DNA from 4 places in the Labrys monachus genome. Region 3 is predicted to be linked to each of the others. Evidence: predicted binding sites of a transcription regulator. Region 3 holds the regulator's gene; each other region holds the start of a gene.

Region 1 (7,686 bases), 820 kb from region 3:
GTCGCCGTCGGCTATCTCCTCACCACGCTGGTGATCGAGGCGGCCTTCCGGCGCTTCGAAGCCTCCTTCGCCAAGACGAGCCGCGCGCCCTGACGGGTGCCTGTGGAGCGGCGATCACCGATCGCCCGTCTCGGTGACCCCGAGAGCAGGGGAAAGGAAGAGGGCGACCGGTGATCGCCCTTCCCGTCGCATCGGTCTCTGCGCACTGGGGCGGGACGGTCCCGCCCCAGATCAAGCGTGCCAGCGCAGCGACATGCAGGAGAGGCCGGCGTCGATCCTGGCGATCTGCGACGTCGGCAGCCGCACCACGCTGAAGCCCTCCGCCTCGAGCAGGGCCGCCGTGCGCGGATAGTCCTCGCCGACGAGGACGCGCTCGTTGACGCGCAGGGCGTTCGCGCCGGCCTCCTCGCCCTCCGGCGTGTGGAGGACGCGCAGGCCGGCGAAGACGCCGGACGCGGCGAGCCTGGCCGTCGACAGCATGGTGCCCTCGTCGAGCAGCGAGCAATCCGACTTGAAGTGCAGGACGCCGGGCGGCGTGGTGACGATCTCGCCGCGGCGGCCGAGTTCGGCCAGGCACGCGACCAACGCTTCGGCGCCCTGCCGGTCGGTGCGGTCGGAAAGACCGATCATCACCGCCTGCAGCGTCACCAGGACATCGCCGCCATCGGCGAAGCCGGGCCCGGGCAGCGACAGCACCCGCTCGAAGCGGCGCCGCAGCACCGGCTCGATCGCCGCCGTCTCGCCGAAACGGCTGGGCGCGCCGGGACGCAGCAGGATGGCGCCTTCGGCGAAGACCAGCGCGGGATCCTCGACGAAGATCGAATCCGGAAAGGCCTCCAGCGCCGGGAGGATCTCGACCTCGACGCCCGCCAGCCTGAGGGCCTCGACATAGGCCCGATGCTCGGCGCCGACCCCCTCATGGGTCGGGGCGCCGCGGTCCTCGGCGCGCAGGCCCTGCACGACGCTCGTCGCCGGCAGGCGGACGATGGCGTTGTCGAAGGCGTAGACCGGAAAAGCCGACATGGAACGTCCCCCGAGATCAGCGGAAATGGCGTCCGGCAGGACCGCCTACCCTTCCGGGGGGCGATAGCGGACGATGTAGATCCAGGCGCCATAGGCGGCAATGATGCCGAACAGGCTGCCCCACATCTGGTTGCCGTGCCACAATTCGCCGGCCGCCCAGGCGGCGGGCGCCAGGCAGAGGGCGAGCCGCACCCAGAGCGGCCGCATCCAGTTCGGCGTTTCGGGTGCCGGCATCATGCCTCAGGCCTCTGCGAGGTGGGCGGCGATGGCGTCGAGCGCCTCCTTGGCCCGGGAGCCGTCGGGGCCGCCGGCCTGCGCCAGGTCCGGCCGACCGCCGCCGCCCTTGCCGCCGAGCGCTTCCGAGCCCTTGCGCACCAGATCGACTGCGTTGAAGCGCCCGGTGAGATCGGCGGTCACGCCGACGACGAGGCCGGCGCGGCCGTCCTCCGAGGTGGCGACGATGGCGACGACGCCCGAACCGATCTGCTTCTTGCCCTCGTCGGCCAGCGCCTTGAGGTCCCTGAGATCGATGCCGGTGACCGCCTTGGCGAGCAGGCGGGCATCGCCGACCATGCGGATCTCGCTCTCGCCGCCGCCTCCGCCCATGGCGAGCTTCTTGCGCGCCTCGGCGAGGTCGCGCTCGAACTTCCGGCGCTCCTCGAGCAGCGTCGTCAGGCGCTCGCCGGCTTCATGCACCGGCACGCGGAGCAGATCCGACAGGCCCTGCAGCAGGCGGCTCTCGCCGACCAGATGCTTGCGGGCCCCCTCCGCCGTCATCGCTTCGAGGCGGCGCACGCCGGCCGCCACCGCGCCTTCCGACACGATGCGGATGAGGCCGATGTCGCCGGTGCGCCGGACATGGGTGCCGCCGCACAGCTCGACGGACCAGGCCTTGTTGGAGCCGGGCAGCCCCTCGCCCATGGCGACGACGCGCACCTCGTCGCCATATTTCTCGCCGAACAGCGCGCGGGCGCCGGAGGCGATGGCGTCGTCGACGCTCATCAGGCGGGTCGTCACCTCGGTGTTCTGCAGCACGATCTCGTTGGCGAGGTCTTCGATCTCCCGCAATTCCTCGTCCGAGATCGGCTTGGGATGCGAGAAGTCGAAGCGGAGCCGGTCGGGCGCGACCAGCGAGCCCTTCTGGGCGACGTGGTCGCCCAGCGTGAGGCGCAGCGCCTCGTGCAGGAGATGCGTCGCCGAATGGTTGGCGCGGATGGCCGAGCGGCGCTTGTGGTCGACCGCCAGCTCGAGCGCGGCGCCCTTCCGCAGCGTGCCCTCGTCGACGGTGACGGCATGGACGAAGAGGTCGCCGAGCTTCTTTTGGGTGTCGGTGACGTGCAGCTTGACGCCGGCGCCATGGATGAGTCCAGCATCGCCCTGCTGGCCGCCGGATTCACCGTAGAACGGCGTCTGGTTGAGGACGAGGAAGCCGCTCTCGCCCGGCTCCAGCGCCTCGACGGCCTTGCCGTCCCGGACGAGGGCCAGGGCGACGCCTTCCGCCGTCTCGGTCTCGTAGCCGAGGAATTCGGTGGCGCCGAGTTCCTCGCGCAGGCCGAACCACACGGTCTCGGTGGCCGCATCGCCGGAACCGGCCCACGCCGCGCGGGCCCGCTGCTTCTGCTGCGCCATCGCGGCGTGGAAGGCCTCTTCGTCGACGCTGATGTTGCGCGAGCGCAAGGCATCCTGCGTGAGGTCGAGCGGAAAGCCATAGGTGTCGTACAGCGTGAAGGCGACGTCGCCCGAGAAGACCTGTCCGTCGCCGAGTTTCTTCGACTCCGCCTCGAGCAGGCCGAGACCGCGCTCCAGCGTGCGGCGGAAGCTCGTCTCCTCCAATTGCAGCGTCTCGGTGATCAGCGTCTCCGCCCGGCCGAGCTCGGGATAGGCCGCGCCCATTTCGCGCACCAGCGCCGGCACCAGCTTCCACATCACCGGATCCTTGGCGCCGAGCAGCGAGGCATGGCGCATGGCGCGCCGCATGATGCGGCGCAGCACATAGCCGCGGCCCTCGTTGGAGGGCAGCACGCCGTCGGCGACCAGGAAGGACGACGCCCGAAGGTGATCGGCGATCACGCGATGGCTGGCGACATGCGCCTCGTCCGCAGGTACGCCGATCGCATCCACCGAGGCGCGGATCAGCGCCTGGAAGAGGTCGATGTCGTAATTGTTGTGCTTGTGCTGCAGCACCGCCGCGATGCGCTCCAGTCCCATGCCGGTGTCGATCGAGGGACGCGGCAGCGCCAGGCGCTCGCCGCCCGCCAGTTCCTCGAACTGCATGAAGACGAGGTTCCAGATCTCGATGAAGCGGTCGCCGTCGGCATCGGGCGAGCCGGGAGGCCCGCCCCAGATCTGCTCGCCATGGTCATAGAAGATCTCGGAGCAGGGGCCGCAGGGGCCGGTATCGCCCATGCGCCAGAAATTGTCGGAGGTGGCGATACGGATGATCTTGTCGTCGGAGAGACCGGCGATCTTCTTCCACAGCGCGTAGGCGTCGTCGTCCTCGGAATAGACGGTGACCATCAGCTTGGATTTCGGCAGGCCGAAATCCCTGGTGATCAGGTTCCAGGCGAGCTCGATCGCCCGTTCCTTGAAATAGTCGCCGAAGGAGAAGTTCCCCAGCATCTCGAAGAAGGTGTGGTGGCGGGCGGTGTAGCCGACATTGTCGAGGTCGTTGTGCTTGCCGCCGGCGCGCACGCATTTCTGCGAGGTCGCGGCGCGCGAATAGGGCCGCTTCTCGACGCCGGTGAAGACATTCTTGAACTGCACCATGCCGGCATTGGTGAACATCAGCGTCGGGTCGTTGCGCGGCACCAGCGGGGAGGATGCCACCGGCTCGTGGCCGTTGCGCGCAAAATAGTCGAGAAAGGTGGACCGGATCTCGTTGACGCCGCTCATTGCTCGATATGCCTGTTCCCGCTGGCCGGATCCCGCCGGGAGCCAGCATCAATATGGTGGTGGCGCGTTGTAGCGATGCCGTACCGGCCTGTCGAGCAGAGTAAACGTCAAAAACCCGTCCGGCGAGGCTGCCGGACGGGTTTTTGGCTCGCCTTCGCTGGCAAAAGCCTCCTGCGGCCGCTTGATTGGCCTGGACCGCCAGGCCGATGCCGCGCCATGCCGCCGAAGCACGATCCGCCGGGGCCGGAACCCACGCCCCGACAGGCGCGATCGCGCGTCTGCCCGCCCCCTCGAATAAGGCTGCGCCCTACTCCTCGTCCGCCTCGGCCGGGTCGATATTGTCGAGGATGCGCTCGGCGATCAGGCCGGCATTCTGGCGAATCGAACTCTCGATCTTGTTGGCGACGTCCGGATTGTCCTTCAGGAACTGCTTGGCATTCTCGCGTCCCTGCCCGAGCCGCTGGCTCTCATGGCTGAACCAGGCGCCGGACTTCTCGACCACGCCGGCCTTGACGCCGAGATCGACGAGCTCGCCGACCTTAGAGATGCCCTCGCCATACATGATGTCGAACTCGATCTGCTTGAAGGGCGGCGCGACCTTGTTCTTGACCACCTTGACGCGGGTCTGGTTGCCGACGACCTCCTCCCGGTCCTTGATCGCGCCGATACGGCGGATGTCGAGGCGCACGGAGGCATAGAATTTCAGCGCGTTGCCGCCCGTCGTCGTCTCCGGGCTGCCATACATCACGCCGATCTTCATGCGGATCTGGTTGATGAAGATGACCATGGAATTGGAGCGGCCGATCGAGGCCGTCAGCTTGCGCAGAGCCTGGCTCATCAGGCGCGCTTGCAGGCCGGGCTGGACATCGCCCATCTCGCCTTCGATCTCGGCCTTCGGCGTCAGCGCCGCCACCGAGTCGATGACGATGACGTCGATGGCGCCGGAGCGCACCAGCGTGTCGCAGATCTCGAGCGCCTGCTCGCCGGTGTCGGGCTGCGAAATCAGGAGGTCGTCGAGATTGACGCCGAGCTTGCGGGCATAGATCGGGTCGAGCGCATGCTCGGCATCGATGAAGGCGCAGACGCCGCCCTTCTTCTGCGCTTCGGCGACGCTGTGCAGCGCCAGGGTGGTCTTGCCGGAGGATTCCGGCCCGTAGATCTCGATCACCCGCCCCTTGGGCAGGCCGCCGACGCCGAGCGCGATGTCGAGGCCGAGCGAACCGGTCGGGATCGCCTCCACTTCCATCGACTTGGTGTTCTTGCCGAGCCGCATGATCGAACCCTTGCCGAAGGCACGTTCGATCTGGGAAAGGGCGGCGTCGAGCGCCTTCGTCTTGTCCATGGAAGTTCCTTCGACCAAGCGCAACTGCGTCTGACTCATGTGCCCTGTTCCCTACCAAGCGAGAATGGATTCGTCACCTCGGCCGGGCCGCCCCGCAACTGTCGAACGGGGAACGAACCGTGCTGATGCCGAACTGAAAGGAATCATCCGCTCACCCGGCACATGGGAACATGTACACTTTTTGTTCTTGTCAGAGCAAGTTCTATTTTTGTTCTCCCCATGAGATGCGACGACCTTCCTCCGGAGTCAAGCGCCGAACGCCGGCATCCGGAGAGACGAGGACCGAGACGATTGCGGCGATCCCGCCCCTGCGGGTTTCAACGGCCCGCAAATGGCGCGATTTCTCCTGCTCCCGCACGGGCGAGAAGGATGCCGGCCCATCCGCGCGCCGGCGCTCCGTTGCCCCTGCCCTCACGCCTCGATCGTCACCGGCTCCGGCAGCGGTACGAATTGCTCGTCCGTCTCGGTGCCGTCGACGAAGGTGAGCACCACGAAGCGCGACGGGCCGTCGAGGGCGGTCAGCGGGTGGTGCCAGGTGTCAGCGCGGTAGTTGACGCCGACATCGCCCGGAAAGCGGAAGGCCCTGAGGCCCGACACGTCCGGCAGGCCGTCGGCGCCGTGCGGCGCCACCAGCACCAAAAAGCCCTGGCCATCATAGGGAATGAAGGCCTGCGAGGAGAACACATGGCGTTCCATCTCCACCGCGGTGAGCGGCAGCGCCTTCGGCGCGACGGCGGCGAGGCTGAGGCGGGCCTTGCCGGTATCGCGCAGATTCTGCAGCTCCTCGATCAGCTCGAGGCGCGGCTCGCCGGTCTGGCGGGCGGGCAGGATCTGCCCGAACGGCGCGAAGGCTTCCGCCGTGACCGGCTCGAGCTTGAGGACGGGCATCAGGCGCTCTCCTTGTAGGGGTGGTTTTCCAGCCAGTGGTGGGCGAGGTCGAGCCGCTTGCAGACCCACACGTCCGGCTTCGACTTGACGTAGTCGAGGAAGCGCATCAGCCCGGAGGCCCGGCCGGGATGGCCGAGCAGGCGCATATGCATGCCGACATTCATCATCTTCGGCGCCGTCCGGCCTTCGTCGTAGAGGACATCGAAGCTCTCGCGCAGATAGGTGAAGAAATCCTCGCCGGTGCCGAAATTCGCCGTGCCCCATTTCACGTCGTTGTTGGTCAGCGTGTAGGGCACGACGAGCTGCGGCTTGCCTTCGGCCAGCACGTAATAGGGCAACTCGTCATTGTAGCTGTCGCTGTCATAGAGGAAGCCGCCCTCCTCCATCAGCAGCCTGCGGGTGTTGACGCTCGGTCCGTAGCGGCAATACCAGCCGAGGGGCCGTCCGCCGACGGTCCGCTCCAGGCTTTCGATCGCCAGCCGGATATGCTCGCGCTCCTCAGCCTCCGAGAGCTTGAAATGCTCGATCCAGCGCCAGCCATGGCAGCAGATGTCGTGCTCCGCCGCACGGATGGCGTCGGCCGCCGGCTGGTTGCGCTCCAGTGCGAGGGCGCAGGCATAGATCGTCATCGGCAGGTCGCGCTCGGCGAAGATGCGCATCAGCCGCCAGAAGCCGACGCGGCTGCCATATTCGAACATGGATTCGGCGGCGAGATCGCGTTCGCCCCGCGTCACCGGCGAGCCCGGCATCTCGACGAGGCCGGAATCGGTGAGCCCGTCGCCGTCGCCGATGCTGTATTCGGAGCCTTCCTCGAAATTCAGGACGAAGTTGAGCGCGAGGCGGGCGCCGTTCGGCCATTTGGGGTCGGGCGGGTGCGCGCCATAGCCGATGAGGTCGCGTTCGAGCGAGATTGCCATCCTGGCCTCCGATGATCAGGGATTTCTTGGATGCAGGCGGATCAGAACTGCTGCTCCTGCCGCCCGCGGACGAGCTGCGACAGCGTCACCGCTACCACCAGGGCCCCGCCGTAGAACATCTCCTGGATGAAGGAGCTGAAGCCGAGGAAGACGAGGCCGGTGATGCCGGTGACGAGGAAATAGACCGCGACCGTCGTGCCCCAGGGATTGAAGCGGCCCGGCACGATGCAGGTGGAGCCGAGGAAGGCGGCGGCGAAGGCGGGCAATTGATAGGACACGCCGGAGACCGGGTCCGCCGCGCCCTGCGTGCCCGTATAGAGCACGCCGGCGAGCGCACCGAGAAAGCCCGAGGCGGCGAGGCAAGCGATGCGCACCCGATCGGTGTTGATGCCGGACAGGCGCGCCACTTCGCGCCCGCGCCCGACGAAGAGGATGCGGCGGCCGGGGGCCGTATATTCGAGCCCGTACCAGATGATCAGCGCGATGGCGATCGCGTAGTAGAATTCGAGCGGGATGCCGAACAGGCGCTGCACGATGACGGCATTGATGAGGATGTTCGAAACCCCCGATATCGTCATCGAATCGCTCATCCATAGCGTCATGCCGTGCAGGAAGGTGCCGACG
Region 2 (7,686 bases), 240 kb from region 3:
CTATACCTATGACATGGCCCTCGACGGCGTCAGGATATCGGTATCGCTGGCCATCATCGAGATCAGGGCGGACGGCGCGGGCACCCGGCTGGTGCTCACCGAACACGGCGCTTTCCTGGACGGCTACGACGATCCGGCCGGCCGGGAGCACGGGACGGGCTGGCTGCTCGACAAGCTCGGGAAATCCCTCCAAGCCGATGCACCCGCCGCGTGATAGGCTGGAAGCATATGCGCCCCTCCTGCCCCGGCTCCCGATGACCACCACAGCACCTTCCGGCACCGCATCGGCCGATCTTTCCGTCGATGCGGCCTTCTGCCGTCTTCTCTGCGGCAGTTTCGCCCGCATCGTCGGCGGCTTGCTTGTTCCCGCCTCGCTCCCCGAGGCCCAGGCCGCCGCCTGGCTTTATCGCGAAGCCCCCTTCTGCCTGCTCGCTCACGACACCGGCGACGATCCAAAATTCATCTATGGAAACATGGCTGTGCAGCGATGTTTTGAATATGGATGGGAGGAGTTGACCCGGCTGCCGTCGCGTCTTTCCGCCGAGCAGCCGGACCGCGCCGAACGCCAGCGCCTGCTCGAGATGGTGCTTCGGCAGGGCTATATCAGCGATTATCAGGGCATACGCGTCGCCAGGTCCGGACGGCGCTTCCGGATCGAGGGGGCGACGGTCTGGGAATTGCGGGACGCCGACGGCCTGCGGCACGGCCAGGCCGCCATGTTCCGCTCGTGGCGGGATCTCTGAGAAGCGCGACGGGCGGGGAGCGGGGTCCTACCGGACGATGAGCGCCGTTCCGTAGAGTCCGATGGCGAAGACGGTGTGGCCGATGAGGTTCAGAGCGCGGACCTGCATGGCATTCGGCAGTTTGGAGGCGGCCCAGCCGATGCCGAGGCCCGGCTGGAGAAGAAACCACCCGGCCCCGACCGTCACGATCCCCAGGATCCAGGCCGGGATGAAGCTCGGCTCGGCCAGCCACCCGCTCCCCATCACCGCGACGAGGATGATGCCGTAGAGGATGCCGACGGCATAATGCCCGATCCAGCCTAGAGCGAGTTCATGCGCATAGGCGGGCGACCGGGCGATGTCGTCGTGGAAAACCTGGCCATGGCGCAAGTGCCAGAACCATCGGCCGACCATGCCCCAGTTCGGCAAGGCGAACCCGAAGACCTTGTTGAGGAGGATCGCCCAGATGTCCAAGAGGACGGTGGCCCCGATGCCGATCGCCACGGCGCGCCATAAAATGTCAAACATATCGCTGTCCCCCAGAGGTTGAAACAAAGACGAGGCATATCAAAGGGAAACAGGGTTTCACTTCGTTATTTCATGAACTCGGCCGTCGTCGGCGGCCAGGGATTCGGCTTCCTCGGGCGCCGCCGTGACGATCCTCCTCGCCAGGGAGGCGGAAAATCCGCCGCGCACCATGACGGCGACCTCCTTGTGCGGGTCGAATTCCCTGTCGGGGCGCCGCCACGGGCCGATCCTGCGCCGGCGGGCCAGCCGTGCGGCGGCGACCTCTTCATGTCGTCGCCGCTCATCCGCGTCCAGGGCCTCGGCGACCAGCGTACGATCCACCCCTTTGGCGCCGAGGGCGGCTTCGATCCGACGCACCGAAAGGCCGCGGCTGCGTCCCGAGCGGATCTTCATCTCGACGAAGGCCGCGTCGTCGACGAAGCCGTTGCGCGAGCAATAGTCGATGGTGCGCTCGATCATGGCGGCGGCGTCTGCATCGGGTGCGAGCCGGCGCTGCGCCCTCCGCGCCAGCACTCGCCGGAGACTGGCGATATTGCTGGCGCGCTGGCCGAGATAGTGCATGGCCGACTTCCGCATCCAGATCTCGTCCCGGCTGAGGGATGTGTCGCCCGCCATCTCGCTTCCTGCCCGGACCGCGAGACGCCGCGGTACGATTCGCCTTCCTTTTGAAAGGAAACTTGCCGCATATTGCCCGGCGGCGCCATCGTCTCCTTTCATTTTTCAGAGGGTTCCCGCAATGACCGACACGGATGGACATTCTACGCAGGCGCACCCGTGGAAGCATGACGGCGTGCGCGTCATTCCCGGCGGCGAACTCGATCCCAACACCGCGCAGACGCCGGGCATGGACCGCAAGGCAGCGATCAATTTCGCCCGTGTGGGCGCCCAGAAGATCTGGGCGGGCACCGTGACCATCCACCCGAACGCCAAGACCGGCGCGCATCATCACGGGCACCTCGAAAGCGTGATCTATGTCGTCAAGGGCCGCGCCCGCATGCGGTGGGGCGAGCATCTCGAATTCGCCGCCGAGGCCGGGCCGGGGGACTTCATCTACGTTCCGCCCTATGTGCCGCATCAGGAGATCAATGCCAGCCCGGACGAGGTGCTCGAATGTGTCCTGGTCCGCAGCGACGGCGAGGCCGTCGCGGTCAATCTCGACATCGAGCCGGTCGAAAAGCCCGAGGCCGTGCGCTGGATCGATCCGATTCACCGGACGTGATGCCGGTGTCCGGCAGCGAGGAGCGGCTTGACAAGGCATGCCCGGGCCGGGCACCTGACACGGCTCTTCCAGCCAGGCGGTTTGCATGTCCCCTTCCCTTGTCATCTTCGATTGCGACGGCGTCCTGGTCGACAGCGAAATCCTGTCGGCCGAAGTGGAGGCCGAAGCGCTGCAGGCCCTCGGCGCCGAGGTGACGCCACAGGACGTGATGCGCCTGTTCCTCGGCCTCACCCAGGCCGACATGGAAAAGCGCGTCGAGAAGGATTACGGTATCAAGCTGCCGGAGGACCATGCCTGGGTGACCAGCCAGATGCTCCGCAAGGCCTATCTCAGCCGTCTCAATCCCATTCCGGGGATCCGGGAAGTGCTCGAGGGCCTCGAAATTCCCTTCTGCGTCGCGTCCAACAGCCCGCCGGCCAAGCTCGGGCTCGGGCTCAGCGTCACCAATCTCTACGAATTGCTCTATCCCAACATCTTCTGCTCGAAGCTGGTCGCCCGCGGCAAGCCTGCGCCCGACCTCTTCCTCTACGCCGCCAAGACGATGGGGGTGGCTTCATCCGATGCCGTCGTCGTCGAGGACAGCGTGGTCGGCATCAGGGCGGCGAAGGCGGCGGGCATGCGGGCCATCGGCTTCGTCGGCGGCCTCCATCACATGCCGCCGAGCGAGAGCGCCCTCACCGCAGCCGGCGCCGACGACATCGCCTACACGATGGCCGAAGTGCGGAACCTGATCGGCGCGTGAGCCTCGCATGGCAGGCCGGTCAGTCGTCTGAAATCCGCCCTCCCCGCATCGACTTCACGCTGGAGCGGCGTGCCTTCGAGTCGAGACGCCGGGCCTTCGCCGCCCTCGACGGGCGGGTGGCCTTGCGAGGGGGCGGCGGCGGTATCGCTGCTTCCCGCAGCAGGGCCACCAGCCTGTCGAGCGCGTCCTGTCGATTGCGCTCCTGCGTGCGGAAGCGCTGGGCGAGGATGACGACGACGCCGTCCTGCGTCAGCTTGCGGCCGGCCAGCTTCTGCGCGCGTATGGCGACGTCGTTGGGAAGCGACGGCGAGGTGCGGATATTGAAACGCAGATGCACCGCCGTCGACAGCTTGTTGACGTTCTGGCCTCCCGGTCCCGAAGCGCGCACGAATTCTTCCTCGATCTCGCGCTCGTCGATGGAGATATGGGGCGTGATCTCGATCATGGCCGTCCATAACGCGGAATGCTGCGCCGCCGCAAATATCTGGGAACGGTTCATGGATTGTTCTTGTGTTTTCCAGTCCCCCGCTTCAATCTTGCGGTACGAACACCTATCTTCCGGTGAAATCTCACAGGATCGTCCGAATGTCTGGCCGCCCGACCTCCGGCAGTGCAATGCCTTCGCCTGCCGACCGCCGCTTCATCACGGTGCGCGGTGCCCGCGAGCATAATCTGAAGAATGTCGACCTCGAAATCCCGCGCGACAAGCTCGTGGTCTTCACCGGGCTCTCCGGTTCCGGCAAGTCGTCCCTAGCTTTCGACACGATCTATGCCGAGGGCCAGAGGCGCTATGTCGAAAGCCTGTCGGCCTATGCCCGCCAGTTCCTCGAAATGATGCAGAAGCCCGATGTCGACCAGATCGACGGGCTTTCGCCGGCGATTTCGATCGAACAGAAGACGACGTCGCGCAATCCCCGCTCCACGGTCGCAACCGTCACGGAGATCTACGACTATATGCGCCTGCTCTGGGCGCGCATCGGCATTCCCTACTCGCCGGCGACCGGCCTGCCGATCGAAAGCCAGACCGTGAGCCAGATGGTCGACAGGGTGATGGCGATGCCGGAGGGCACGCGTCTCTTCCTGCTCGCCCCCGCCGTGCGCGGCCGCAAGGGCGAATACCGCAAGGAACTCGCCGATTTCCTCAAGCGCGGCTTCCAGCGCGTGAAGATCGACGGCGCCTATCACGAAATCGCCGAAGCGCCGGCGCTCGACAAGAAATTCAAGCACGACATCGACGTCGTCGTCGACCGCATCGTCGTGCGAGCCGACATCAGCGCGCGGCTGGCCGATTCCTTCGAGACGGCGCTGGAGCTGGCCGACGGCATCGCCGTCGTCGAACTGGCGGACGAGAAGGAGGCGGACGGCACGCCGCGGCGCGTGATGTTCAGCCAGAAATTCGCTTGCCCGGTTTCCGGCTTCACCATTCCGGAAATCGAGCCGAGGCTGTTTTCCTTCAACAATCCCTTCGGCGCCTGCCCGTCCTGCGACGGGCTCGGCACGGAGATGACGGTCGATCCCGTGCTGATCGTGCCCGACGACACCCTGTCGCTGCGCCGGGGCGCCCTGGCGCCCTGGGCCAAATCGACCAGCCCCTATTACAGCCAGACCGTGGACGCCCTGGCCAAGCACTTCAAGTTCGGCGTGACGACGCCCTGGAAGGACCTGCCCGATACCGTGAAGCAGGTCTTCCTCTACGGTTCGGGCGAGGAGCAGATCCTGTTCTCCTTCGACGACGGCCTGCGGTCCTACGAGACGCGCAAATCCTTCGAAGGCATCGTCACCAACCTTGAGCGGCGCTGGAAGGAGACCGATTCCGATCAGGCCCGCGAGGAGATCTCCCGCTTCATGGCGAACACGCCCTGCAAGGCCTGCGGCGGATTCCGCCTGAAGCCCGAAGCCCTCGCGGTGAAGATCGACGGCAGCCATATCGGGCATGTCGCGGGCCTGTCGGTGCGCCAGGCCAGGACGTGGTTCGAGGACCTGCCCGCCCGGCTCGACGACAAGCGCAACGAGATCGCGATGCGCATCCTCAAGGAGATCAGCGAGCGGCTGCGCTTCCTCGTCGATGTCGGCCTCGACTACCTGACGCTCGCCCGCAATTCTGGCACGCTGTCGGGGGGCGAGAGCCAGCGCATCAGGCTGGCCTCGCAGATCGGCTCGGGCCTGAGCGGCGTGCTCTACGTGCTGGACGAGCCGTCGATCGGCCTGCACCAGCGCGACAATGAGCGGCTGCTCGAAACCCTGCGCCGGCTGCGCGAGCTCGGCAACACCGTCATCGTGGTGGAGCATGACGAGGACGCCATCCTGCAGGCCGACTATGTCGTCGACGTCGGTCCCGGCGCCGGCGTCCATGGCGGCCGGATCGTCGCGCAGGGCACGCCCGCCGAGATCATGGCGGATCCGAATTCCCTCACGGGCAAATATCTGACGGGCGAGATGGGCGTCCCCCTCCCCGCGCAGCGCCGGCGTCGGCAGAAGGGCAAGGCGCTGAAGCTCTCGGGCGCCCGGGGGAACAATTTGAAGGATGTCTCCGTCGAGCTGCCGCTCGGCGTCTTCACCTGCGTTACCGGCGTCTCGGGCGGCGGCAAGTCCACCCTGCTCATCGATACCATCTACAAGGCGGTGGCGCGACGTCTCAACGGTGCGGTGGAACACCCCGCCCCGTTCGACCGGCTCGACGGCCTGGAACTCATCGACAAGGTCATCGATATCGACCAGTCGCCGATCGGCCGCACGCCGCGGTCCAATCCCGCGACCTATACCGGCGCCTTCACGCCCATCCGCGAATGGTTCGCCGGCCTGCCGGAGGCCAAGGCGCGCGGCTATCAGCCGGGCCGCTTCTCGTTCAACGTCAAGGGCGGCCGCTGCGAGGCGTGCCAGGGCGACGGCGTGATCAAGATCGAGATGCACTTCCTGCCCGACGTCTACGTCACCTGCGACGTGTGCAAGGGCAAGCGCTATGATCGCGAGACGCTGGAGGTCCGCTTCAAGAACAAATCGATCGCCGATGTTCTCGACATGACCGTCGACGAGGCAGCCGATTTCTTCAAGGCGGTGCCGACCATCCGCAACACCATGGAAACGCTGGCGCGGGTCGGCCTCGGCTATGTCAAGGTCGGCCAGCAGGCGACCACCCTCTCCGGCGGCGAGGCCCAGCGCGTGAAGCTCTCCAAGGAACTGGCGCGGCGTTCGACGGGGCGCACGCTCTACATCCTCGACGAGCCGACCACCGGGCTGCATTTCCACGACGTGGCGAAGCTGCTCGAAGTGCTGCACGAATTGGTGGAACAGGGCAATACGGTGGTGGTGATCGAGCACAATCTCGAAGTCATCAAGACGGCCGACTGGGTCATCGACATGGGACCGGAAGGGGGAGACGGCGGCGGCGAGGTCGTCGCGCAGGGCACGCCCGAGGCGATCATCCGCGAGCCGCGTTCCCACACCGGCCGTTTCCTGCGCGATGTCATGGAGCGGCGTCCGCAGCGCAGGCAGCGGACGGAGGCGGCTGAATAGCTTGAGCCATGCATGTCTGGGTGGTCACCATCTGAGATGCGGCCTTATTCCTCCTTTATGAACGATTTTCTCAAGAAGACATGCATTTATGCATGCCTGAGGCGCCATCAAACCCCTACCTCACGCTTGGCGCATACGTCATAAGACAGGGGTGAACGGCGACGGAGCAAGGGCTTCGAAGCGCGTTCGGACGAAGGAATAGGATCATGTTGTTTGCTGCTTTGATTGAACGTGTCTACGCTTGGCGCCGCGAGCGCGTGACGTTGACCGCACTCAAGCGTCTGAACGAACGCGATCTGGCCGATATCGGCGTCAATGCTGACGAGCTTCGCGCAGTCGCTCGCCAGGCCGCCCGGGCCTGATCGCTACCGACCAGACTGAGGACCCCGAATAGGGGGCCGAGACACAAGCCGCCGGTGGCGGCTTTTTGTTTGTGGCCGCCGGCCCCGGCCTATTCGCCCTCCCAATAGGGAAGGCTGTCGCGGGCCCGGCCCATGAAGCGGAACGCGTTGGGCTCCCCCTTCGCTCCCGGCGGCTGTTCGACCGAGACGCCGAAGCGGCCGGTCCGCGGATAGTCGCAGACTTCCGGCGAGATCTTGGTGCTGACGGCGAGATATTTGAGGTCCGCGTCCGAGGTGTTGACGATCTGATGCGCCGTTTCCGGTCCACCGGCAGGGCATGAGATGACGTCCCCCTGCCGAATCGGAAAGCTCTCGTCGCCGATGGTGACCTCTCCCCGGCCTTCGAGAACGAAGAACATCTCCTCGTTCGCGCGGTGGCTGTGGAAGGGGAAGGCTCGCCTTCCGGCCGGTACCACCGTGAGATTGCAGCCGAGCTGACGTGCGCCCACGCGGGTGCCGATCATGCCGATGCGCGCCTGATACGATTCGTCGGCGTCCCCGGCGCCCGGATAGGCCACGCCGTGCCCGAATTCCATGAAATCGAGATCGTCGAGATTCAGG
Region 3 (7,686 bases):
CGCGGCCTACACGCTGTTCTCGGGGGCGGAAGTGGCGACGGTGCGCTCCTTCATCATGACGGCGATCGTGCTGGTGGCCACGGCCTTCGGCCGCAGCGCGATCACCCGGCGAAACGTGGCGCTCTCCGCCAGTTTCATCCTGTTGACGACGCCGGAGCAGGTGCTCGGTCCCAGCTTCCAGATGTCCTTCGCCGCGGTCGCCATGCTGGTCGCCGGCCATGAATGGTGGGGCAGGAGGCGCAAGGCGAAGCCTGTCACGGCGTGGGAGAGGGCGCTGGGGGCCGTCGTCACGATCGTGCTGGCGATGATGCTGACGACGACGGTCGCCTCGCTCGCCACCGCTCCTTTCTCCGCCTTCCATTTCCATCGCCTCACCCTGCAGTCCCTGGCTTCCAACCTGGTGGCGACGCCGATCGTGTCGTTCATGATGATGCCGCTGGCGCTCGTGGCCCTCGTCGCGGAACCTTTCGGCTATGGCGCGCCGGTCTGGTGGGCGATGGGCGTGACGGTCGGCTGGTTCATGGACATTGCACGCTTCGTCGCGACATGGCCCGGCTCCGACCTGGTGCTGCCACAATTCTCCGCAGCGGCGCTGGCCTGCTTTGCCGCGGCACTGGTGCTGCTCGCCATTCTGCGAAGCCGCCTCGCGCTGGTCGCCGTCCTGCCGTTGGGGTGCGGACTGTGCCTCGCCGCCGCCGCGCAGCGGCCGGTGGCCCTGTTCGGCGCCAACGGTCATGCGGCCCTGGTCCGGGACGGCGACGTGCTGACCGCCCTGGCGAACCGATCCGACAAATTCGCCATGAAGGAATGGCTGCTCGCCATCGGCGATCGCCGCCAGCCGGACGATGCCAGCCTTGCGGAACGCCGCCTCTGCGACAAGGAAGGATGCTCGGCGCCGCTGCAGGGCGGCGGCATCTTCATGCTCGATCACACCGACAACGCGGTGGAGGAGGATTGCGGCAACGTGACCGTGCTGGCCGGCCCGCTGCCGATACCGCCGCATTGCGCCGGCGACGGTGTCGTCCTCGGCCGGGACGCGGTCTACCAGGCCGGCTCGATCGCGCTCTACGAGGACCCGCCGGCACCCGGCACGAGGGTCCCGCAATGGCGCGTGGTGATGGCGCGCGAACCGGCTTCGTCACGGCCCTGGGCGCCGGCCTATCGGCCCGCCAGGCGACCGGCGGCCGCCGTCCCGCCCGCCGCTCCCGAAGCCGGCGATACAGCGGTATCGGAGGAGACACCGCCGCCGCAGCCGGAGGACTGAACCCGGCGTGGCCGAGCGGAGGACAAGCTGCTACGAGGAAATGCTGCGGTCCCTCCCTCCACCCAGCTGCCGCAGCTCGATCAGGAAGGAACCCGTGATGAAACTCAGCGCGCGCAATCAGATCAAAGGGACGATCAAATCCGTAACCAAGGGGCAGACGACGGCCCATGTGCAGATCGAGGTCAACGGCGCGATCATCACGGCCTCCATCACCAACGAGGCGGTGGATGAATTGCAGCTCGTGCCGGGCAAGGCGGCCTATGCCGTGATCAAGGCGTCGGATGTGATGGTTGCCGTCGACTGAGGTCGCTCTGGCGCCTCCTCTTCCTGCCCGATCGACGCTTTCTGCGCGGCGCATGGCATTTGCGTCTCGTCTGTCGGGCGCCCTGCGCCGCCGGCCTCAGCCGATCTTCAGGCCGAATGCCGCAAGCAGCGCGTCCGCCTGCCCGCGCGAGATCGTCGCGCCGCGAAAGCGGGCGGTGTCGAGGAGCTGAAGGCCGCCGAGTGCGGCGCCGCGTAAATCGGCCCCTTCGAAACGGGCATCGGCCGTGTCGGCTTCGTGCAGGCTGCAGCCCTTGAAGACGGCGTGGCGGAAATCGGCCTTGTGCAGGTCGGCCTGGCTGAAGTCGACGCGGTCGAGCACCATTTTCCGGAACGAGAAGGAAGGCAGCTTGGCAGCGACGAGCAGCGTCTCCTCGAAAATGGTGCCGAGCGTGCGCACCTCCGACAGGTCGCAGCCCGTCAGCTTGCAGCTGCTGAATCTCGCGGACGACATCAAGGCGCCGTGAAAGCTCGCATTGTTGAGATCGCAGGAGCGAAAGGCGGCATCCGTGAGCGAGGCGCCGCCGAAACCGGCGAAGGCCCCGCGACAGCCCGTCCATCGGGATGCCTCGAGCTTCGCGGCGTTCAGCTTCGTCTGTCGGACGAGGCACTGGTCGAACACACAGCCGGCCAGGTCGAGTTCGGAGAGATCGACACCTCCGAAATCGCAATCGACGAACCGCACCGCCGCTCGCCGGCGGGATAATTCCTCGACTTCCCGGCGCGTGAGAGCACGCCCGGAAATTGCCATGGAAGAGGGATCGTCTGCGGACATGACGGGGATCACGGGATAGCGGTCGGTCGAAGCGCTACCCGCAAACACGGGCTCCAGCAGCGGCTTCCGCCGCCATCAGTAGCGCCGGAAAAGCCCGACCAGCTTGCCCTGGATACGGACCCGGTCCGGTCCGAAAATACGGGTCTCATAGGCCGGGTTTGCCGCTTCCAGCGCGATGGAGGCGCCACGGCGCCGAAGGCGCTTCAGCGTCGCTTCCTCGTCGTCGATCAGCGCCACCACGATGTCGCCGGTGTCGGCGTGATCCTGCCGGCGGATCAGCACGGTGTCATTGTCGAATATACCCGCCTCGATCATCGAGTCGCCGCGAACCTCCAGGGCGAAATGCTCGCCCGAGGTGAGCATTTCCGGCGACACGCTGATGGTGTGGCTCTTGGTCTGGATCGCCGAAACCGGCGTACCCGCCGCGATACGGCCCATGACGGGCACCAGGACCGGCCGAGCGGCATCGTCGTCGCCATCCGGGCGGACGGGCCTCACCTTGCCGAGATTGCCTTCGATCACGTTCGGCCGGAAGCCGCGCTGCGAGGAGGCGAGCGACAGGCCCGGGATCGAGGATTCCGGCATCCGCACCACTTCGAGCGCACGGGCACGGTTCGGGAGCCGGCGGATGAAGCCGCGCTCCTCAAGCGCCATGATCAGGCGGTGGATCCCGGACTTGGACCGCAGGTCGAGCGCCTCCTTCATCTCGTCGAAGGAGGGGGGGACGCCCTGCTCTTTCAGCCGTTCATGAATGAACCGAAGCAACTCATGTTGTTTCTTGGTGAGCATCTGGGGGAATCCCGTCCTGGAAGGCGCGAATCACGATCAAATCGGCAAACAAATCATGAACAGTGCTACATGTTCATACTGTGTTCCGCAAGGATGAACTTCGCGTGAAGAAAGCTCAATATCCGGCCGCGCGCAGGTCGATGATCTCGCACGCATCCCCCGCCTTCGCCGCGGGAGCGTGAGGCGGGCGGATGACGAGACAATCGGCCTGCTGGAGGACGCCGACCAGCGACGAATCCTGGGGCGTGGACGGCACCACCCTCGGCGGGCCGGATTCCCCGTCGGCCACGAAGCGGGCGCGCAAATAGTCTTCGCGCAGGTCGTTGGCCGGCCAGGCGGTGGCAAAGACGGCCCTGCGGCGCGGCACGGCGGCGTCGATGCGGCCGAGCAGGGCGCGCAGCAGCGGCGCCAGGAAGAGGATGCCGCAGACGACCGCCGAGACGGGATTGCCGGGCAGGCCGAGAATATGCATGCCCTGCAGCCTTCCGTGCAGCAGGGGCTTGCCCGGCCGCATGGCGATCTTCCAGAAGCCGAGGGTCATGCCTTCGCGGGTGAGGGCGGTCTGGATCAGGTCGTGGTCGCCGACCGATGCGCCGCCGATCGTGATCAGGACATCCACCCTTTCGTCGCGCGCCCGGCGTATCGCCGCTTCCAGCGCGGGAAAATCGTCCGGCGCGATGCCGAGATCGAGCACCTCGCCGCCTTCGGCTTCCACCAAGGCCGCCAGCGCGAAGGAATTCGAGGTGACGATCTGGTCCCGGCCGACGGCCTCGCCGGGGAGGACCAGTTCGTCGCCGGTGGCGAGGATGGCGACCTTGGGCCGGCGGCGCACCGGCACGGCCGGGTAGTTCATCGCCGCCGCGAGCGCCATGTCGCGCGGCCCGAGGAGGGAGCCGGCGGCGAGGGAGGCCGCCCCTTCAATGAAGTCGAGGCCGCGCCGGCGGATGTTCCGGCCGGCGACGGCGCCCATCTCGATGGTGACGCGATCGCCCTCTCGGCGGGTGTTTTCCTGGATCACCACGGCGTCCGCGCCGTCGGGAACGGGCGCGCCGGTGAAGATGCGGATCGCCTCTCCCGGGCCGAGACGGCCGTCAAAGCCGTGGCCGGCGGCGGATTCGCCGATCAGCGTCAGGCAGGCGCCTGCCACCGCATCCTGCGCCCGGACCGCATAGCCGTCCATGGCGGAGGCGTCGAAGCCGGGCTGCGTTCGCAGAGCCGGGAGGGAGGCGGCCAGGACCCGTCCCCGGGCGGTGCCGAGCGGCACCTGTTCCTCGGTCAAGACCGTGACCCCGGACAGGATCTGCGCAAGGGCATCCGCGACGGGTAACAGGGCCATCACTCTTGCTCCGCGTGCCAATCGCCGGATTTGCCGCCGGACTTCTCGACCAGGCGGATGGCCTCGATGCGCATGCCGCGATCGGCGGCCTTGACCATGTCGTAGACCGTCAGGCAGGCGACCGAAACGGCGGTCAGCGCTTCCATCTCGACACCTGTCTGGCCCGTCACCTTCGCCAGGGCGCGGACGCGAAGGCCCGGCAGGTCTTCATCGGGCTCGATCTCCACGGCGACCTTGCTGAGCATCAGGGGATGGCACAGGGGAATGAGCTCATGCGTCTTCTTGGCGGCCATGATGCCGGCGATGCGCGCGGTCGCCCGGACATCCCCCTTCTTGGCGTCGCCCGCGAGCACCAGCCGCAGGGTCTCCGCCCGCATGACGACCCGGCCTTCGGCGACGGCGGTCCGCATGGTCGCCTTCTTCTCGGAGACATCGACCATGTTGGCTTCGCCGGAGGCGCCGAGATGGGTCAGTCCGGGCGCGCTCATGCGGCGGGATCCGGAGAGAGCAGCGCCCGGGTCGCGGCGGTCACGTCGGCCTGGCGCATCAGGCTTTCGCCGACGAGGAAGGCATCGACGCCGGCCTTTTGCAGCCGGCGGATATCGGCCGGGCCGAAGATGCCGCTCTCCCCGACGATGAGGCGATCCTGCGGCACCAGCGGCGCCAGTTCCTCCGTGGTCTCGAGCCGGGTGACGAAGTCGTTGAGATTGCGGTTGTTGATGCCGATCATGTTCACGTCGAGGACCAGCGCGCGGGTCAGTTCGTCGTGATCGTGGATCTCGCAGAGCACGTCGAGCGACCAGTCGCGCGCCGCCGCGACGAGGGCCTGCGCCTCCGCATCGGTGACGGAGGCCATAATGATCAGGATGCAGTCGGCGCCCCAGGCGCGTGCCTCGACGACCTGGTAGGGATCGTAGAGGAAATCCTTGCGGAGGGCCGGCAGGGACACCGCTTCGCGCGCCGCGGTCAGGAATTCCGGCCGACCCTGGAAGGAAGGCGTATCCGTCAGGACGGAGAGGCAGGCGGCGCCGCCCGCTTCATAGGCCCTGGCCAGCGCCGGCGGATCGAAATCGGCGCGAATCAGTCCCTTCGAGGGGCTGGCTTTCTTGATCTCGGCGATGAGACCGGTCCGCCCCGCTGCGAGCCTGGCCTCCAGCGCCCGCCGGAATCCCCTGGGGGGACTGGCCTGTTCGGCCAGTCTGATCATCTCCGGCAGCGGATGCCGGACCTTGGCAGCCTCGATCTCGCGACGCTTATAGGCTTCGATCTTTTGGAGAATGGACGGATTTGACATGGCTTCAGGATCTACCGGTGGCGTTGGAGACGGCGATCAGCCGGTTGAGCGTGGCGAGGGCCCATCCTCTGTCGACCGATTGGGTTGCGAGCGCGACGCCGTCCGCCAGCGAGCCGGCCTTGCCCGCCACCAGCAGCGCAGCACCGGCATTGAGGATGGCGATGTCGCGATAGGGGGTCTTCTCGCCTTCGACGACGGCTCGCAGCGCCACCGCATTGTGTCCGCTGTCGCCGCCCTTGAGGTCCTCGGGCCTTGCGACGCGCAGCCCGACCTCTTCGGGGGTGATCACCCCGTGGCTGATGACGCCATCCTCCAGCGAGACGATCTCCGTCGGGCCGGTGGTGGTGATCTCGTCGAGGCCGTCGCTGCCGTGCACCGCGATCACGCGCGTCGAGCCGAGCGTCTTCAGGACCTCGACCATGGGCCGGAGCCAGCCGCGCGCATAGACGCCCAGCAATTGCCGCCGCACCCCCGCGGGGTTCGACAGCGGGCCGAGCAGGTTGAAGATGGTGCGCGTACCCAGTTCGACCCGTGTGGGGCCGACATGGCGCATCGCGCCGTGATGGGACGGCGCGAACATGAAGCCGACTCCTGCCTCGGCCACGCAGCGGGCGATGGCTTCCGGCGACAGTTCGATATTGACCCCGAGCGCCGTCAGGACGTCGGCGGCGCCGGATTTCGAAGACAGCGCCCGGTTGCCGTGCTTGGCGACCTTGACGCCGGTTCCGCCGACAATGAGGGCCGCGGCCGTCGAGACGTTGTAGGACCCGGATGCGTCGCCGCCGGTGCCGACGATGTCGATGGCATCGCTCGTGGTGGTGACCGGCAGCATCTTGGCGCGCATGGCGCTGACCGCGCCGGCGATCTCGTCGGGCGTCTCGCCGCGCACGCGCAAGGCCATCAGGAAGCCGCCGATCTGCGACGGCGTCGCCTGGCCGGAGAGCAGGAGATCGAAGGCCTCGGCGGCCTCGGCCCGGCTGAGCGGACCGGCGGCCGCCTTGCCGACGAAGGGCTTGAAACCTTCCATCAGGAGCGCCCCCGATGCCCGCGGTTCCAGTCGGCCGCAAGGTCGAGGAAATTGCGCAGGATGTGGTGGCCGTGATCGGACATGATCGATTCAGGGTGGAACTGCACACCGTAGACCGGCGCCGTCCGATGCTGCAGGCCCATGATGACGCCGTCATCGGTCTGCGCAGTGACCTCGAGATCGGTCGGCAGGCTCTTCGGCTCGACGACGAGCGAATGGTATCGCGTGCCCATGAACGGCCCGTTGAGTCCGCGGAACACGCCGCGTCCCTGATGGTCGATCGAGGAGAGCTTGCCGTGCATCGGCACGGCGAGGCGCACGACGTCGCCGCCGAAGACCTGCCCGATCGCCTGATGGCCGAGGCACACGCCGAACAGCGGAATCCTGTCCGCCGCCTTTTCGATCAGCTCGCAGCAGATGCCTGCTTCCGTCGGCGTGCAGGGGCCCGGCGACAGCACGATGGCGTCCGGCTCCTCCGCCATCACGGCGTCGGCCGTCACGACGTCGTTGCGATGCACCGTGACCTCGCATCCGAGCTGGCCGAAGTAATGCCAGAGGTTCCAGGTGAAGCTGTCATAATTGTCGATCAGCGTCACGGTCATGGAACGGTCGGTCGTCACGGCTCGAGCCTCCTTGGAAGGGAAGAGGGGTATGGGTTCCGATCCTGCCGGTCAAGCAGGATGATGCATCGGCCGCGCCGACAGGCACCCCGCCGCCCGATTCAAGCGGTCGTCGGGCGCCGCGGGCCTTGTCGGACAGCGCCGGCGCGGGACGAGGCGTCGCCCGTCAGCCGGCCGCCGGCCGGGCGGCCGCCGCCCGCAGGCCCGTGCGCTTGCCTGCCCAGCAGCAGAGCATGCACAGGGGAAACCACAGCGCGATA
Region 4 (7,686 bases), 1.7 Mb from region 3:
GACGGTCTCATCCGCTCCCTGCGACGGATGCCTCAGGCCTGGTAGGCCTTGAGGCGCCCGAAGGTCAATCGATGATGCTGCGTCGGTCCATGAACCTCGATCGCATAGGTATGTTCCGGAGTGCCGTAGCCCATATGGCGCTCGAAGCCATAGGCCGGGAATTCGGCGGCGAGCCGGACCATCAGATTGTCGCGCGTGACCTTGGCGATGATCGAGGCTGCCGAAATGGCCGGCACCAGCGCATCGCCGTCCACGATGGCACGCGCGGGAAGATCGAGCCCATGGGGCACGTCCTTGCCGTCGATCTCCACCGATGACGGGCGGACCGACAGGCCGCGGACGGCACGACGCATCGCGTCGAGCGTGGCGACGCGTATGTTGAGCCGTTCGATCGTGGCCGGTCCGGCGAAGGCGACGGAAACCGCGATCGCCGACCCCATGATGTCCCGGTAGAGCGCCTGGCGCCTGGCCGCCGTCAGCACCTTGGAATCGGCGAGGCCGGCCGGGATATGGGCAGGATCCAGGATGACCGCTGCCGCAGCGACCGGCCCGGCCAACGGCCCGCGTCCCGCTTCGTCGACACCGGCGATAAAACTGTTTGTCATGTTTCGGCGTTAGATCATTTAGGGCATGATATCCAGCCGTTCGTGCGATGCTCCCCAAAACTCTTCTTGATTTAGGCTGGCCTCATGCGAAAACTGGAGCATACTCCCAGGCAAGGCAGGCGGCGACCGAAGGACCGGGAACCGATCGACGGCGTTTCGGTTCCGGACGCGAACGCCCGAAGCCAACAAGAGACAGGTATCATGGTGAGGCAGGCTGTGACTCAAGAAGCTGTGACCCGAGAAGATGCAACCGACATCGCGGCTCCGGCCGCTCCTGTTTCCGAGGCGCCCAAGCAGCAGGCATCCGCCATCGACGGCGTGGAGGGCGTGCGGGATACCGTGTTCGACCGGCTCGTGCGCGAGGAGGAGGACATCATCGGGCTCCTCGCCTTCTCGCTGTCGATGCAGAACAAGCGCGACTGGCTGGCCGCCTTCCACCAGGAAGTCGGGCGTGATCCCAACAGCGCCGAGCTTGCCGCCTACGACATCGGCGAGCGGATCGAGCGCCGGCTCGCGACCTACCGCAAGCTCGCCGAGAACGCGCTTTCCGGCAACGCCTTCTGGGCCTCGGCCTCCCTCACGCCGGTGAGCGAACTGCCGGGCGCTCCGATGGTGGAGCCCACGGCGGGACCGTCCACGACGCCTGTGGGGCGTCCGTCCCGCTTCGGCGGCAGCGCCTTCGCCATGCTTTTCGGCCTCGTCGTCATCGCCGCGGTGGCGGTGGTCGCCTCGCGCCATTATTGGGGCGCCTGACGGCGTCAGAACAGCGACAGCTGGTCTCCGGCCCGGCTCGGCCGGACGAAGAGATCGGTGCGGAGCTTGAGCCGCCGCGCGTTGAGGCCAAGCCGGGCGGCCGCCAGTTCGAAGCGCCGGCCGACGGTCCAGGCATAGGGCCCGGTGCCCGTCATGCGCAGGCCCCAGCGCGAATCATAGTCCTTGCCGTCGCGCGTCGAATGCACGAGCGAGAACACATGGTTGAGCGCGTCCGGGCGATGCTCGGCGAGCCATTCGCGCATCAGGCCGCTGACCTCGAGCGGCAGGCGCAGCATGACGTAGCCGCCCTCGCGCGCCCCGGCGGCGTGCGCCGCGTCCAGGATGCGCTCGATCTCCGCATCGTTGATGCGCGGGATGACCGGCGCGACCATGACGGCGACGGGAATGCCGGCCTCGGCCAATTGCCGGATCGCCTTCAGGCGCAGGGACGGCGTCGCCGCACGCGGCTCGAGCGAACGGGCGAGCCCGGCGTCCAGCGTCGTCACCGAAAGGGCGACCTTGGCGAGGCCGCGCTCGGCCATGCGCGCGAGAATGTCGATGTCGCGGGTGACCAGACCCGACTTGGTGACGATGCCGACCGGGTGGTTGGTGCGGTCGAGCACCTCCAATATCGAGCGCGTGATGCGGCGCTGGCGCTCGATCGGCTGGTAGGGATCTGTGTTGGTGCCCATCGCGATCGTCTTCGGCTGATAGTTCTTCGCCGCCAGCTCCTTTTCCAGCAGCGCGGCCGCATTCGGCTTGGCGAAGAGCCTCGTCTCGAAGTCGAGGCCGGGCGAAAGACCCATATGGGCGTGGGTCGGGCGCGCGAAGCAATAGACACAGCCATGCTCGCAGCCGCGATAGGGATTGATGGACCGGTCGAAGGAGATGTCGGGCGAATCGTTGAAGGTGATGATCTTGCGCGCCTGCTCGTCCTGCACCTCGGTGCGCAGGGGCGGCAGTTCCTCCGTCGAGTTCCAGCCGTCATCCTCGGCGAAACGGGCGAGGCTCTCGAAGCGGCCGCTCGCATTCGACGCCGAACCGCGCCCGCGCCGCCTGTCGATGTCGACCAGCGTCGACCCGATGGGGGCGGGTGCGACGAGGGATTGTCTGGTTGCCGGCACGCCCATGGAAGCCTCCGCGAATCATCTTGTCTTTTCCGATTAGAACAAAAAGAGAACATCGATGCAAGCGGACATGAAATGCCGATTATTTACGCAGTTTCCGCCCCTGTTCCCGCTGCCGCTCCCCTGCGCGGCGTGATATGCGGGCCAAATCGGGAGCCGCCGGAAACCGCCGGAAAACCATTTCCATGATCAGTGTCGTCATCGCCGCCAAGGACCAGGAATATGCGCTGGCCGAGACCCTGGCGGCCCTCGTCCCCGCGGCGGCGGAAGGCTTCGTACGGGAGGTCGTCGTGGCCGACGGCGGCTCCACGGACGGCACGCTGATCGTCGCCGACGCAGTGGGCTGCGTCATCGTCGCGGGTGACGCGGCCGCGGGCCTGCGGGCGGCGCGCAGCGAATGGGTGCTGCTGATCGCCCCGGGCATAAGGCTGGAAGCGGACTGGTTCCGCGAGGCCGGCGTCACGCTGCACCGGCTGCAGCGCGGCGGGCAGCGGGTGTCGGCCCTGTTTCGCTGCGTGGTGGACGACCAGGGCTGGCGGGCGCGGCTGAGCGAGATAGGGCTGAAATTTTCGCGCACGCGCCGCCGGCGCCAGGCGGTGCTGGCGCCCCGGGCGGCCCTGCTGCGGGGCGAGAAACTGATGGCCTACACCTTGCGGGCGAGGGCCTTCAGCGGCGGAGAGGCAGCTCCCTTCGGAAGGGCGTGACCGGAGCGTGCCGCTTCAGAGCTGCTGGGCGCGGAAGGTGTTGCAGGACGACATGGTCCCGCTCTGCAGGCCGGCGCTGAACCAGCGCTGGCGCTGCGCCGACGTGCCGTGGGTGAAGCTGTCCGGCACGACATAGCCGCGCGCCTTCTTCTGCAGCATGTCGTCGCCGATGGCGTTCGCGGTCTGCAGCGCAGCCTCGACGTCGCCCTGCTCGATGAACTTGAAGTCCCTCTGCGTGCGGTTGGCCCAGACGCCGGCAAGGCAGTCGGCCTGCAGCTCGAGCCGAACGGAGAGCGCGTTGGCGCCGGATTCGCTCGCTTGCTGCTGCGCCTGATGCACCTGCGAGAGAATGCCGAGCAGGTCCTGCACGTGATGGCCGACCTCATGCGCGATCACATAGGCCTGGGCGAAGGCGCAGGCGCCCTGCGCCGCGGGGCAGGCGTTGAAGCGGTTGCGCATCTCGTCGAAGAACTCGGTGTCGAGATAGACCTTCTTGTCGTTCGGGCAATAGAAGGGGCCCATCGCCGACTGCGCGGTGCCGCAGGCCGAACGCGTGGCGCCGCTGAACAGGACGAGAGCCGTCGGCGTGTAGGCGCGGCCGGCGTTCTGCTCCTTGAAGATCTCGGTCCAGGTATCCTCCGTCGATCCCAGCACCTTGCGGACGAACTGGCCGGACGGATCGTTCGGGCCGCCGACCTGGCTGGCCGGCCGCGTCTGCTGCTGGGTGACCGTCTGCCCGCCGCCGTTGACGGTCTCATAGCCGTTGATGAGCGTCGCGGGGTTGATGCCGGTGAAATAGGAGATCAGGAGGACGATGACGATGCCCCCGATGCCGAGCCCGCCGCGCCCGATGGGAAAACCGCCGCCACCGCTGCCGCCATCGGAACCGCGCCGATCCTCGACATTGTCGGATGAACGAAAATCGTCGAGTTTCATTGCTCTGCTCCGATGTCTTCCCCAGGGGATTTCAATCCGCCCGAACTCGTCATGCATCCTACCGCAATTTAAGGCAGACGCCGCGATTTTCACAAAGTCCAGCCCGGTCTTGCGGGCACCGAAGCATCGACGCCGCTATCGAGCGAAAGTTCCGCGCCCGCATGCAGCTCCTTCCATATCAAGCCGCGGGCGCCTCGATGCACGTCCCGGGCGCCGCGCGCTCGATGGCCCCTGTCGAGCGGGCCTCCTCCGGCCGGCCGCGACAGGGCCGGCCCCGGGCATGTTCGGCGGCTCAGCCTTCCCCGATCGCCGCGCGGATGGCGCGAAAGTCGCGCCAGGCCAGCCTCTTCTGCAAGGGCTGGCGCAGCAGATAGGCCGGATGCAGCGTGGCGACGGCGCGCCTCGGGGCGCCGCCGATCTCGTGGTCGATCCAGCGGCCGCGCAGCTTCAGGATGCCGTCGGTCACGCCCAGCAGCGTCTGCGCGCTGCGGGCGCCGAGGCACACCAGGATCTTCGGATTCACCAATTCGATCTGCCGTTCGATGAAGGGGCGGCAGATCGTGGTCTCCTGCGGGGTCGGGTCGCGGTTGCCCGGCGGGCGCCAGGGGACGATGTTGGCGATATAGACCTTGGTGCGGTCGAGCCCGATTGCCGCCAGCATGCTGTCGAGCAACTGGCCGGACCGCCCGACGAACGGCTTTCCCTGCAGGTCCTCGTCACGGCCCGGCGCTTCGCCGACGAACATCACCCGGGCATCCGGCACGCCGTCGGAGAAGACGAGGCGCGTCGCCGTCGCCTTGAGCGCGCAGCCTTCGAAACGGTCGAGGATGTCGCGCAGCTCCTCCAGGGACTGCGCGGCGCCCGCCTGCTCGCGGGCGGCGAGCACCACCGCGTCGGGGGCCGCCGTCAGCAGGGAAGGGGCGGGGGCGGCGACGCGCGGCGGCGCCGCCGCGGGCTGCGAAGCCGGTGCCGGGCTCGGCATGCGGGCCGGAGCGGAAGCGGCGGCCGCCGCGCTCTCGGCGAAGCGGTCCGCCGGCGTCTCGTCGACGGGCACGTCGACGCCCATTTCCGCGTACCAGCGCAGCAGCGCGATGACTTCTTCCGGTGAGGCTGGCAATGACGGCATGCCGCCAGGATAGAGCAAAGCCCGGCGGGTTTGAACTGCGATCTGCCGGGAGCCGGCGGGCGGCCAGGCCCGCCGGCGTCGTTAACCGCCCATCAAGGTTAATGCCGCATCACTGGACGCACCGGCACCGACAGCCGGCTTCAACGAGCGAGCCCCGCCTATGGTCGCATGGCGTCGACCCCTCATCATCGCGCTCCTGATCGGCGCCGGCATCACCACCACGGTGACGTATCGCCGGCTCACGGCGGTGACGGCGGTGCCACCGGCCTCTTCCGAGCGCGGCGCGCTCGACCGTGGGCTGACGACCTTCGCCGCCCTGCACGGGCCCGTGATGCAGGCGGGGCTCTTCCAGATGCCGCTGCTGAGCCTCTCCGACATGCGCTCCGTGCCGCGCTCGGCGATGGGGCCCATCTTTGCCTCGCTCCCTTCGTCCGCCTCGTTGATCCCGTCGCCGGACCGCAGCGACGATGTCGCCATGCCCGATGACGTCGATCCGCCGGGCCTGCCGATTCACGACGGCATGAAGGACGGGGCGACCGCGTGGCCCGAGGTCATGCGCGGCGGCAAGGGCGACCTCGACGCCGATCCGCAGCCTCTCGACGACGTCGCTCACCTGGTCTCGGCCGGGTCCTACCTCCTTCTGCCTCCGCAAGGCGCCGTGCCGATGGCCCGGCTGTCGCGCAAGCTGCAGGGACCTGCGAGCGCCGAAGGGCTCGAGCCGTTCCGGCCGACCCGGATGAGCGCGGCGCTGGCGACCCGGTTGGCGCAACGCTTCGCCCGGAACGAAACCCGCATGGGCGGCGCCGACGGTGCCGTTCCGCTCTATCATTCGCTCGCACCGGCGGGCGGCACCTCGCCGGCGGCGAGCCGCCCCGATCTCGCCAGCCTGGAGCGCAGCGCGACACATGCGGAGGATGGCGCCCCCGTCGAGATGGCGCTGGCCGGCCCCGAGGCGGGCGAGCCGGTGATCACGCTCGCCAGCGTCCATCCCACCACGCCGGACGGGGCCTCCCCGATGCCGGACCTCGGCGACGACGAGGGGCTTACCGAGGCCCAGAAGAAATCCCGCATCGCGGGTCTTCCCGGCCTCGACGACGGCAAGGCGCGGCCGCTCGATCTGCCGCCCGTCGCCTTCACCAGGGCGCAGACCTGCCTCGCCACCGCGATCTATTTCGAAGCGCGGGGCGAGAGCCGGGAAGGACAGGTCGCGGTGGCCCAGGTCGTCATCAACCGCCTGCGCTCGCCCTTCTATCCGAAGAATGTCTGCGACGTGGTCTATCAGGGCGCGAGCAACCGCCGCTATGGCGGCTGCCAATTCTCCTTCGCATGCGACGGCGTCGCCGACAGGATCACCGAGAAGGAGCCGTGGGAACAGGCGCTCACCATCGCTGCCCGGGTGATGAATGCGCAGGACTGGATTCCCGAAATCGGCAATGCCACGCATTACCATGCCGACTATGTCCGGCCGCGCTGGGTGCGCGACATGACCGAGAAGGACAGGATCGGCAAGCACATCTTCTATCGCGTGAAATGGTGGGCCTGACCGCAGCGGGCATCTCCGGTCGACGTCTTCTGCGACGCCGGCGCCGTGGATCCGCTATGTCGACCTCCGGGCGCCGGTCGCCTCAACCCTTCAGGAAAGGATTGTCGTTCGCAGACAGGTGCTGGCTGCGGATCATCTCGATGAGGGCCCGCAGCGCGGCCGGCACCTGCCGATGGCTCGGATAATAAAGGAAAAGTCCCTCGAAGGTCGATGACCACTCCTCCAGCACGCGGACGAGTTGTCCGGAGCGAAGAAAGGGGCCGGCCTGGGCTTCGAGCGTGTAGGCGAGCCCCAGGCCGTCGACGGCCGCGCGCACGGCCAGATCCGGATCGTTGACCATGATCGCCCCGCGTACCGAAATCACCCGCGACGCGCCGTTGCGCTCGAACGGCCATTCGAACATGGCGCCATCGGCGCGCCGGCGAAACTGCACGCAGCTATGGTGGGCGAGCTCCTCCGGGGTCCGCGGCTGATGGTGCCGGGCGAAATAGGAGGGCGCGCCGACCACGGCCCTCTTCAGCGGCCCCGTCATCCGTACGACGATCATGTCGGCAGCCGCCCGGTCCTGCGGCCCGATGCCGGCATCGAAGCCCTTCGCCACGATGTCGATGGGGGCTTCGTCCACCTGGAGTTCGAGGTGAACGTCCGGATAGGCCGAAAGAAAGCGCTGCCAGATTGGCGTGATCACCGCGGCGGCCGACATATGGGTGGCATAGATCCTCAGATGCCCGAAGGGACGGCTGCGTTCGCCGTTCAGGTCCTCCAGCGCGCCGTCGATCTCCTCCAGCGCTGGCCTCAGCCGCTCCAGCAGCCGGAAGCCGGCGTCGGTCGGCGAGACGCTGCGCGTCGTGCGATGCAGCAGGCGTACCCCCAGGCGCTCCTCCAGCTGCCG

What was found. The regulator LexA, encoded in region 3, represses DNA repair genes until DNA is damaged. The targets are predictions, from matches to a motif close to TGTTCNNNNTGTGTTCNG.
Region 1: recA (recombinase RecA) is a predicted target of LexA. The motif match lies at 5,456-5,473, and genes of this name have one in related genera.
Region 2: uvrA (excinuclease ABC subunit UvrA) is a predicted target of LexA. The motif match lies at 3,704-3,721, and genes of this name have one in related genera.
Region 4: J3R73_RS07240 (PA0069 family radical SAM protein) is a predicted target of LexA. The motif match lies at 2,523-2,540, and genes of this name have one in related genera.

What each region holds. Positions count from the first base shown of each region.
Region 1 is NZ_JAUSVK010000001.1:4,115,809-4,123,494, forward strand. It holds gene J3R73_RS18780 (ABC transporter permease subunit) at 1-93, shown strand, start outside; gene J3R73_RS18785 (dimethylarginine dimethylaminohydrolase family protein) at 232-1,023, opposite strand; gene J3R73_RS18790 (hypothetical protein) at 1,069-1,260, opposite strand; gene alaS (alanine--tRNA ligase) at 1,264-3,915, opposite strand; gene recA (recombinase RecA) at 4,223-5,296, opposite strand; gene J3R73_RS18805 (ureidoglycolate lyase) at 5,669-6,145, opposite strand; gene J3R73_RS18810 (allantoinase PuuE) at 6,145-7,062, opposite strand; gene J3R73_RS18815 (ABC transporter permease) at 7,104-7,686, opposite strand, start outside.
Region 2 is NZ_JAUSVK010000001.1:3,050,050-3,057,735, forward strand. It holds gene J3R73_RS13770 (SRPBCC family protein) at 1-214, shown strand, start outside; gene J3R73_RS13775 (MEKHLA domain-containing protein) at 255-743, shown strand; gene J3R73_RS13780 (DUF2938 domain-containing protein) at 771-1,250, opposite strand; gene J3R73_RS13785 (regulatory protein RecX) at 1,308-1,865, opposite strand; gene J3R73_RS13790 (cupin domain-containing protein) at 1,987-2,469, shown strand; gene J3R73_RS13795 (HAD family hydrolase) at 2,555-3,211, shown strand; gene arfB (alternative ribosome rescue aminoacyl-tRNA hydrolase ArfB) at 3,231-3,656, opposite strand; gene uvrA (excinuclease ABC subunit UvrA) at 3,797-6,724, shown strand; gene J3R73_RS13810 (YjiS-like domain-containing protein) at 6,931-7,086, shown strand; gene J3R73_RS13815 (cupin domain-containing protein) at 7,176-7,686, opposite strand, start outside.
Region 3 is NZ_JAUSVK010000001.1:3,291,068-3,298,753, reverse strand. It holds gene J3R73_RS14955 (ComEC/Rec2 family competence protein) at 1-1,264, shown strand, start outside; gene J3R73_RS14950 (TOBE domain-containing protein) at 1,362-1,568, shown strand; gene J3R73_RS14945 (pentapeptide repeat-containing protein) at 1,665-2,270, opposite strand; gene lexA (transcriptional repressor LexA) at 2,436-3,149, opposite strand; gene J3R73_RS14935 (molybdopterin molybdotransferase MoeA) at 3,265-4,485, opposite strand; gene moaC (cyclic pyranopterin monophosphate synthase MoaC) at 4,485-4,973, opposite strand; gene trpC (indole-3-glycerol phosphate synthase TrpC) at 4,970-5,779, opposite strand; gene trpD (anthranilate phosphoribosyltransferase) at 5,784-6,806, opposite strand; gene J3R73_RS14915 (anthranilate synthase component II) at 6,806-7,408, opposite strand; gene J3R73_RS14910 (hypothetical protein) at 7,593-7,686, opposite strand, start outside.
Region 4 is NZ_JAUSVK010000001.1:1,615,790-1,623,475, forward strand. It holds gene rnhB (ribonuclease HII) at 33-605, opposite strand; gene J3R73_RS07235 (hypothetical protein) at 837-1,358, shown strand; gene J3R73_RS07240 (PA0069 family radical SAM protein) at 1,364-2,488, opposite strand; gene J3R73_RS07245 (glycosyltransferase family protein) at 2,671-3,189, shown strand; gene ypfJ (KPN_02809 family neutral zinc metallopeptidase) at 3,205-4,125, opposite strand; gene J3R73_RS07255 (uracil-DNA glycosylase) at 4,418-5,251, opposite strand; gene J3R73_RS07260 (cell wall hydrolase) at 5,412-6,794, shown strand; gene J3R73_RS07265 (LysR family transcriptional regulator) at 6,877-7,686, opposite strand, start outside.